DNA from 2 places in the Bacillus sp. FSL K6-6540 genome. Region 1 is predicted to be linked to the other one. Evidence: a T-box and tRNA genes for the amino acid it is inferred to sense, from the RefSeq annotation. Region 1 holds a T-box; the other holds one or more tRNA genes.
What was found. The T-box of region 1 lies ahead of MHH82_RS13240 (glutamine--tRNA ligase/YqeY domain fusion protein). A T-box ahead of a tRNA ligase gene usually reads a tRNA of that ligase, here a tRNA-Gln.

Region 1 (3,805 bases):
GAAGCGAATTCACGCTGGATTCGCAATGGTGCGCGAAATACGATTGAAAGTTATTGCGGCGCCGATTTTTTTGATGGCGATCTGGATCGCTCCAGATACAATGAAGGCAAGGCCTACATAAAACGGCAATATGAGCATCATCTATCATTTCTCGATACACTGCCCCTGTATTATGAAACAGACACCCACATATTCGTGCATGCCGGAATCAATCCGGGCGTGGAAGACTGGAAGCAGCAGCCTCCACATGATTTCATCTGGATACGGGAACCATTCTTCAATTATCCCACCGGCATCGACAAAACCGTGGTATTCGGGCATACCCCTGCCGTCAACTTGCATGACTCGGAGCATATTTGGTTCTGTGGCGATGGGACAAAATCGGCATCGATGGAGCATGCGTATACGGTAAGCAGTTGAACTGCCTGGAAATCACGGAACAACTGGAATACCGAACGTATTTTGTCCGGTCCGTGCCTGCGGAGTGATAGGAAGAGTATGTTATTCTATCATTAAAGCCATGGTTTAACAGACATAATAGGAGGATCAGTCCATGTTGATGATGAACGAAAAGATAAAAGCGCGCGAAGTCGAGCTTACCGGCTTGAACGGCGAGGAGTTGGGCGTCGTCTCCAGGGAAGAGGCGCTTGCCCTGGCTAAGCGTCACAAAGCCGATTTGGTGTGCACCTCGTTGTTCAGCAGCCCGCCGCCATGCAAGCTCGTAAGCCGCGGCCAAGCGAAGCAGGAGGCGGTTAAAGCGAAGCAGCAGGTTTCGGGCGGTCCGATCAAAGTCAAGGAATTCCGCCTGTCCGTACATATCGAAGAGCATGATTACGACACCAAGCTCTCGCAGATGCATAAGCTGCTGGCAGCGGGCAAAGCCGTCCAGCCGGTCATACGCATCCAGGGCAAGGAAGGCGAAGCGGCCCGTAAGCTGCTTGAACGACTCGTTCAAGATCTGGCCGGGGTGGGTAAGAAGGAAACGGGCATTCAGGTTAGCGGCAAACAGGTCGCGGTGAAGCTGCTGCCGGTATAATCTTGCGGAACGTCTTTCAAGGGCGTTTCATTATTGGTGACGTACAACGGTTTACTTTTTGAGTTTCTGGTGATATTATGGATCAAATTATAAACGCCATGAAGAGAAGAGTAGATGAACAGGAATCCCTGCAGAGAGCTCCGGTATGCTGAAAAGGAGCGGGAAGCCCTTCATTGAACCAAGCCTCCGAGCGGCGCATCGGAACTTATGGATAAGGGATGGTGCGACAGGAGCTCCTGTTACAGAGCTAGGGTATAAGCGATCGCGTGATGGCCGTACCCGATAAGGCTGGTATCGAGAGATATCGGCAAACCGGGGTGGCACCGCGAAACGAATCTCGTCCCCAAGACTTATGTCTTGGAGACGGGATTTTTTGTTTTATACGGCATTGCGGCAGTAAAAAAACATAAGGAGGATTCGATTATGAGCAACGACAACAACAAGGAAGCGGAAAAGGCGGATTTTTTGACCAGGATGATCAAGGAGGATGTGGAGAACAACGTATATCACAGGCCGGTGGCTACGCGGTTCCCGCCAGAGCCCAACGGTTATCTGCACATCGGCAGCGCCTATGCAATCCACATTAACCATGCCATCGCCAGCCGGTTTAACGGGACATTCAATCTTCGGTTCGACGATACGAATCCGCTGAAGGAAGACATGAAATACGTGGATGCGATCCGGGAGGATATCGAGTGGCTCGGACTGAAGCCGGGCGTTTATTTCGGATCGGATTATGCGTTTCAAATCGCTGAGGCAGCCAGGAAACTCATCGTCAAAGGGAAGGCTTATGTCTGTGATCTCACGCCGGAACAAATGACGGAATACCGGGGGACGCTGACCGAAGCCGGCATGAACAGCCCGTTTCGAGAGCGCAGCATCGAGGAAAATGTATCGTTATTCGAACAAATGCTGGCAGGGGCATTCCCGACGTCTGCGAAAGTGCTCCGGGCCAAAATCGATATGTCTTCGCCCAACATGAATCTGAGAGATCCTGTCTTATACCGGATTATTCATGCCGAGCATTATCGTACGGGAACCACGTGGTGCGTGTACCCGATGTATGATTTTGCCCATCCGATCCAGGATTGGATTGAAGGAATCACTCATTCGCTGTGCTCTGCCGAATTTAAAGAGCATCGACCGCTGTACGAATGGGTGCTGGCCGAGCTGGAAGTGACGGAGCCCCCGAAGCAGCGGGAGTTTGGAAGATTGAACATCTCCGGATACGTAACAAGCAAGCGATACCTGAGGGAACTCGTTGAAGGAGGTTATGTGGACGGATGGGACGATCCCAGACTGCCTACGCTGAAGGGACTTCGGCGACGGGGGGTGACTCCCGAGGGAATTCGGCATTTCCTGGACGAACTCGGCGTGATTCGCGGCAATAGCATGGTGGACTCGGCGATGCTTGACCATTTCATCCGTCAGGACTTGAAGGATCGGTGCCGCAATGCGATGGCGGTCATGAACCCGCTGAAGGTGATCATTACGAATGTTCCGGAAGATCGCACCGAGATGCTGAGCATACCGAATCATGAACATGACGAAGCGTTAGGGATGCGGGAGGTTCCTTTTTCACGGGAGCTATACATCGAACGGGAGGACTTCATGGAGGAGCCGGATCCCGGATTTCATCGGTTATCGCCCGGCAAGGAAGTGCGCCTGAAAGGCGCCTACTTCATCAAATGCGAGCATGTCGTGAAAGACCCGGCAACGGGGAACATCATGGAAATTCACTGCACATATGACCCACTGACAAAGAGCGGCAGCGGATTCAAAGGGCGCAAGGTGAAATCCACGCTGCACTGGGTCTCAGCGAAGCATGGGATTCCGGCGGAGCTTCACTTGTACGATACATTATTGAAGGAATCGGCCGAGTTGTTGGAATCGGATAATATCTGGGCGGATCTCCTGAACCCCGATTCGTTGATTCGGATCAAAGACGCCATGCTGGAGCCCTCCATGAAGGATCCGGTCATGAACCAAACGTACCAATTTATCAGACACGGCTATTTCTGCTTGGATTCCAAGCATGCAACAGAGCATAGGCCGGTGTTTAACCGGGTCGTTTCGTTGAAGGATTCATGGAAGAAGACCGGCAAGAATTAATGGATACGATCAAGGGGCCGCGATCGTCGGGTACGGACATTCAGACAGCACAAAAAAGCCGGCAGCGAGTGGCTGCCGGAGATTCCTTTGCGAAGGTCTTGATCAATGATCCTGTGTATGCTGCTATTCATGGGACGTTAAGACATCCAATGTGCTGGCCGGGCTAAGGAAGAAGGTAGCCGGGTGCTTGCGTCTCCCTTCGCCGCGTTAACCTGGAATTGAGTCAGGAAGATGCTGTTCGTTAAATTAGCTCCCCTTAGGTCCGCATCCCGGAAATCGGCCCCGATCAAATCAGCGGCCCGCAGATCGGCTCCTCTGAGGTCCGCCGCAATGAGGTAAGCTCCTCTCAGATTGGCGTATCTCAGGTCAGCTCCTTTAAGCTTTGCTCCCATGAGATCGGCACCACGGCCCCCGATCTTCCGACGCACGGGCGGCCCTTTATGCTTCTGTCGCGCATCGTTCCGCACAAGCTCACTGGTTCGAAGAAGCAGCTGATTCACTTCGGCGCGATGAGCTGCCACATCCAGCCGTAACAGGGATGCGGCAGGAAGCTGGGTCAACTTCCTCGTCGCTTCCAGCGACGATCTAAGATCAGAATGTATGCCATGCGCCGGCTGCAAACTCAGCGCTTCGTTCAGATACCATAACAGCTCGTGA
Region 2 (3,805 bases), on a different contig from region 1:
TTGGCTGGCCATACGAACAAGCACGATGACTACAATTCCTTTTAACAGCTGAACCGCTTTCGTGCCGCGTATCACCATAATCAATTTATATATCACATACCAAACAAGGAGAATATCAACGGCATTGCCGAGGTACTGCAAAAAAGGGATATCCTCAAAAGCCATTTCCTCGTCCTCCAAGATTTCAGTCATTTCGTATTTTGTGTTTTACGGGTTACGCATATGTACTTTACATAGCGAGCCCATTATACCACATTTCGATTTAGCAAGTGAAATGTGCCAGCCCTCTCAGCCCGCAAAAAAAGAGCAAAGCGGCTAACGCGCTTTACTCTTCTCCGTTCGGACTGAATGCATCGAGTACACTTTTCCCCGCAGACTTCATCTTGTACCATGTCCAGTCGAATAATTGATTGATTTCTTCAATCTGACCGGTGACTTGTCCAGCAGAGGCCATATACTTTTCGCCGTTTACGACGGTTACATCCCCGTCTATTTTGCCTTTAATAATCAGCTTGCCGTTTTTGACAGTGACATCACCTTTGACCGTCTCACCTTCTGGCACGGTCACAGTATGGTTATGAACCACAAGATTCTGCTGCTTGGACACGCTGAAATTGTGGTCATTATGCCAGCTGTTAAAAAAACCCCCGCCCATCAAAATGATGAATACCGCAGCAGCTGCGATAACGGGATGGGATCTGAACCATCTTTTTACAGAAGCTCTTTTCTTCTCCTTAGGCAATTTTGCCATGACATTAGCGGTAAAATCCGCGGGGGCTTCGACATGCGATGTGCTCCGTACGAGCGCTATGGATTTCTCCATCTCGTAAAAATGCTTTCTGCATTTCTCGCATGTCTCCAGATGTTCATTTAATACGTGTTCATCTTTTGGAAGGATATCTCCATCAAGATGCATATGCATAAGCTGCACAATTTGTTCAGGACAGCTCATTTCATCACCCCACTTAAAGATCCCTTAATTGTTTTCTAAGAGCCTCTCTGCCTCTGTGAATCCGCGTTTTCACAGTCCCCACAGGAATGTTTAGAATCTCCCCGATTTCAATTAATGAGAGTTCGTCAATATACTTTAATACGATGACTGTTCTGTATTTGTCAGGAAGCTTTAAAATTTTCTGCTGTATCGTGTTTGAGAGCTCCAGCGACACAACTGCATCTTCAGGCAAAACACCATCTGCGGCGATTTGAGAATACATGGTCAAGCCTTCCGTACCAGCCACCTCTGCATCGAGGTAATAATCCGGCTTCTTTTTGCGAATGCGGTCAATGGTCAAATTGGTCGCGATTCGATAAAGCCAAGTTGAAAATTTCCGGTTAATATCAAAACTGTCGATATTAACGTACGCTCTGATGAAAGCTTCCTGTGCAATATCCTCCGCCTCATGCACATTGCCAAGCATACGGTAGCAAAGCTGATAAATTTTATCTTTGTAAATATCTACGATGTCCGCAAATGCATCCTGGTCGCCTTTTTTGACTTGTTTAATTCTTTTTTTAATCATCATTTCCATATTTATCTAACCTCTGCCTTCACCGGTCTGTATGTATACGAGCTTCGTTTCAAAAGGTTTCAATTTTTTTATAAAATAAGTTTATCAAATTTTTGGCAGGGTGTAGATGGTAATTCGTGAATAAACTACCTTAACATATTTTTAAAATTATTATACAGACTGAACAGTTAGAAGTTGGAATGATTTTTCCGAAAAGAAAAAAGACACCTTTTGATCAAAGGTGTCTGTGACTGGGCTAGCTGGATTCGAACCAACGCATGACGGAGTCAAAGTCCGTTGCCTTACCGCTTGGCTATAGCCCAATAATGGTGGAGGGGGGCAGATTCGAACTGCCGAACCCTGAGGGAGCGGATTTACAGTCCGCCGCGTTTAGCCACTTCGCTACCCCTCCACATAAAATTTTGAAAAAACAGTGCCGGCAAGAGGACTTGAACCCCCAACCTACTGATTACAAGTCAGTTGCTCTACCAATTGAGCTACACCGGCAAGATGGTGGAGGATGACGGGCTCGAACCGCCGACCCTCTGCTTGTAAGGCAGATGCTCTCCCAGCTGAGCTAATCCTCCAAATGGTGACCCGTACGGGATTCGAACCCGTGTTACCGCCGTGAAAGGGCGGTGTCTTAACCGCTTGACCAACGGGCCGTTGTGTTCTCGTCGAGCTGACAAAAGTTATTATATACAGGTCACCCCCTGTTTGTAAAGAGGAAAATTAAATTTTTTATTTTCAAACTTTTTAACTCCTTTTTTAACTGAAAAAGCCTCCCAACTAAAGCCATTTATTTTATGATAGAGACAAGCAAAGCAAGAGAGGAGAACCCAATATGATTCTAGTCAGTTCTTGCCTTGGAGGCATTGAATGCAGATATAACGGCTCTCACGCAGCGTCGGAGAAAATCAGAAAACTAGTCGATGAAAAGAAAGCAGTCATGGCTTGCCCTGAACTTCTCGGCGGCTTCTCTACCCCACGCGAACCCGCAGAAATCATAGGAGGCACCGGCGAGGATGTCCTCAATGGAACAGCGAAAATCGTGACAGCTTCAGGAGAAGACGTCACAGAACTATATATGGAAGGCGCCGCGAAAACATTGGCTTACGCAAAAGAAATCAACGCTTCTGCCGTCATATTAAAAGAAAACAGTCCATCTTGCGGAAGCGGTTTTATCTATAACGGCACATTCTCTGGGAAAAAAATCACCGGCAGCGGAGTAACCGCCGCACTGTTAAAACAAGCGGGCTACCGCGTCATTTCGGAAAACGAGCTTGACGACATATTGTAAGGAGGCCACCCCATGACTCAAGACATTTCTTTATCCTTCTATAAGCCTGAACACTTGCCCGAGCTTCAATCATTCACGCTCACCAACGATGACAAACGCTTTACCTCCCTCCCGAAAGAGGTGCTGTCTCAGGCTCTGGGCATACAGGACCGATACCCGGTTGTCATCTTAAAAGACGACCTTCCAGTCGGTTTTTTCATTTTACATGCATCAAAAGAAACGCTTGCTTCCTATTCTAACAATCCATTTGCTTTACTGCTCAGCTCCCTGTCTTTAAACGCTGCGCATCACGGAAAAGGCTATGCGAAAAAAGCCATGCTTTTGCTTCCCGCTTTTGTGAGCGGATATTTTCCATGGTGCGACGAAATCATCTTGGCCGTCAATCATCTGAACATACGCGCAAAACACCTTTATATGAAAAGCGGGTTCCTTGATAAAGGACGGCGAAGAATCGGCCCGCTTGGAGAACAGTTGATCCTTCATCATTTCTTATAGTCTTGAGTGAAATAAAATTTCAAAAATTTAAAAACATAGTTGAAATATCATAACAGAGATGAATATACTGAATATTGAGATATATCATTTTAAAACAGGGGGCATCCTCATGTCAGAACCATTAAATCTTCACCGTCTCACAACGGAATCACGCAATAGCCAAACAGTTGAAATCCACAAAGCAAACACTCTTGGCATCCTCAAAATGATCAACAACGAAGATATGAAAGTCGCTGCAGCCGTTCAGGAGGTTCTCCCCGACATCAAAACAGCTGTAGACTGCGCATATGAATCGTTTCAAAATGGAGGCCGGCTCATATATACAGGCGCCGGCACAAGCGGCAGACTCGGCGTCATGGATGCTGTTGAATGTCCTCCTACCTACAGCGTAAGCCCTGATCAGGTCATCGGAATCATGGCTGGAGGCCCCAAAGCCTTTTTACAGGCAGCAGAGGGCATTGAAGACAGTGAAGAAGCAGGAGCTGAAGATTTAAGAAACATA

Region 2: it encodes a tRNA-Gln, which carries the amino acid that the T-box ahead of MHH82_RS13240 (glutamine--tRNA ligase/YqeY domain fusion protein) is inferred to sense. The anticodon was not compared.

What each region holds. Positions count from the first base shown of each region.
Region 1 is NZ_JBBOXH010000001.1:2,940,815-2,944,619, forward strand. Features, by position in the region: gene MHH82_RS13230 (metallophosphoesterase) at 1-420, shown strand, start outside; gene infC (translation initiation factor IF-3) at 554-1,036, shown strand; T-box leader at 1,126-1,384, shown strand; gene MHH82_RS13240 (glutamine--tRNA ligase/YqeY domain fusion protein) at 1,460-3,148, shown strand; gene MHH82_RS13245 (pentapeptide repeat-containing protein) at 3,286-3,805, opposite strand, start outside.
Region 2 is NZ_JBBOXH010000002.1:1,050,735-1,054,539, reverse strand. Features, by position in the region: gene cdaA (diadenylate cyclase CdaA) at 1-165, opposite strand, end outside; gene rsiW (anti-sigma-W factor RsiW) at 326-952, opposite strand; gene sigW (RNA polymerase sigma factor SigW) at 966-1,529, opposite strand; tRNA gene MHH82_RS37875 (tRNA-Gln) at 1,760-1,831, opposite strand; tRNA gene MHH82_RS37870 (tRNA-Tyr) at 1,836-1,920, opposite strand; tRNA gene MHH82_RS37865 (tRNA-Thr) at 1,943-2,015, opposite strand; tRNA gene MHH82_RS37860 (tRNA-Val) at 2,020-2,095, opposite strand; tRNA gene MHH82_RS37855 (tRNA-Glu) at 2,099-2,173, opposite strand; gene MHH82_RS37850 (DUF523 domain-containing protein) at 2,353-2,808, shown strand; gene MHH82_RS37845 (GNAT family N-acetyltransferase) at 2,821-3,303, shown strand; gene murQ (N-acetylmuramic acid 6-phosphate etherase) at 3,413-3,805, shown strand, end outside.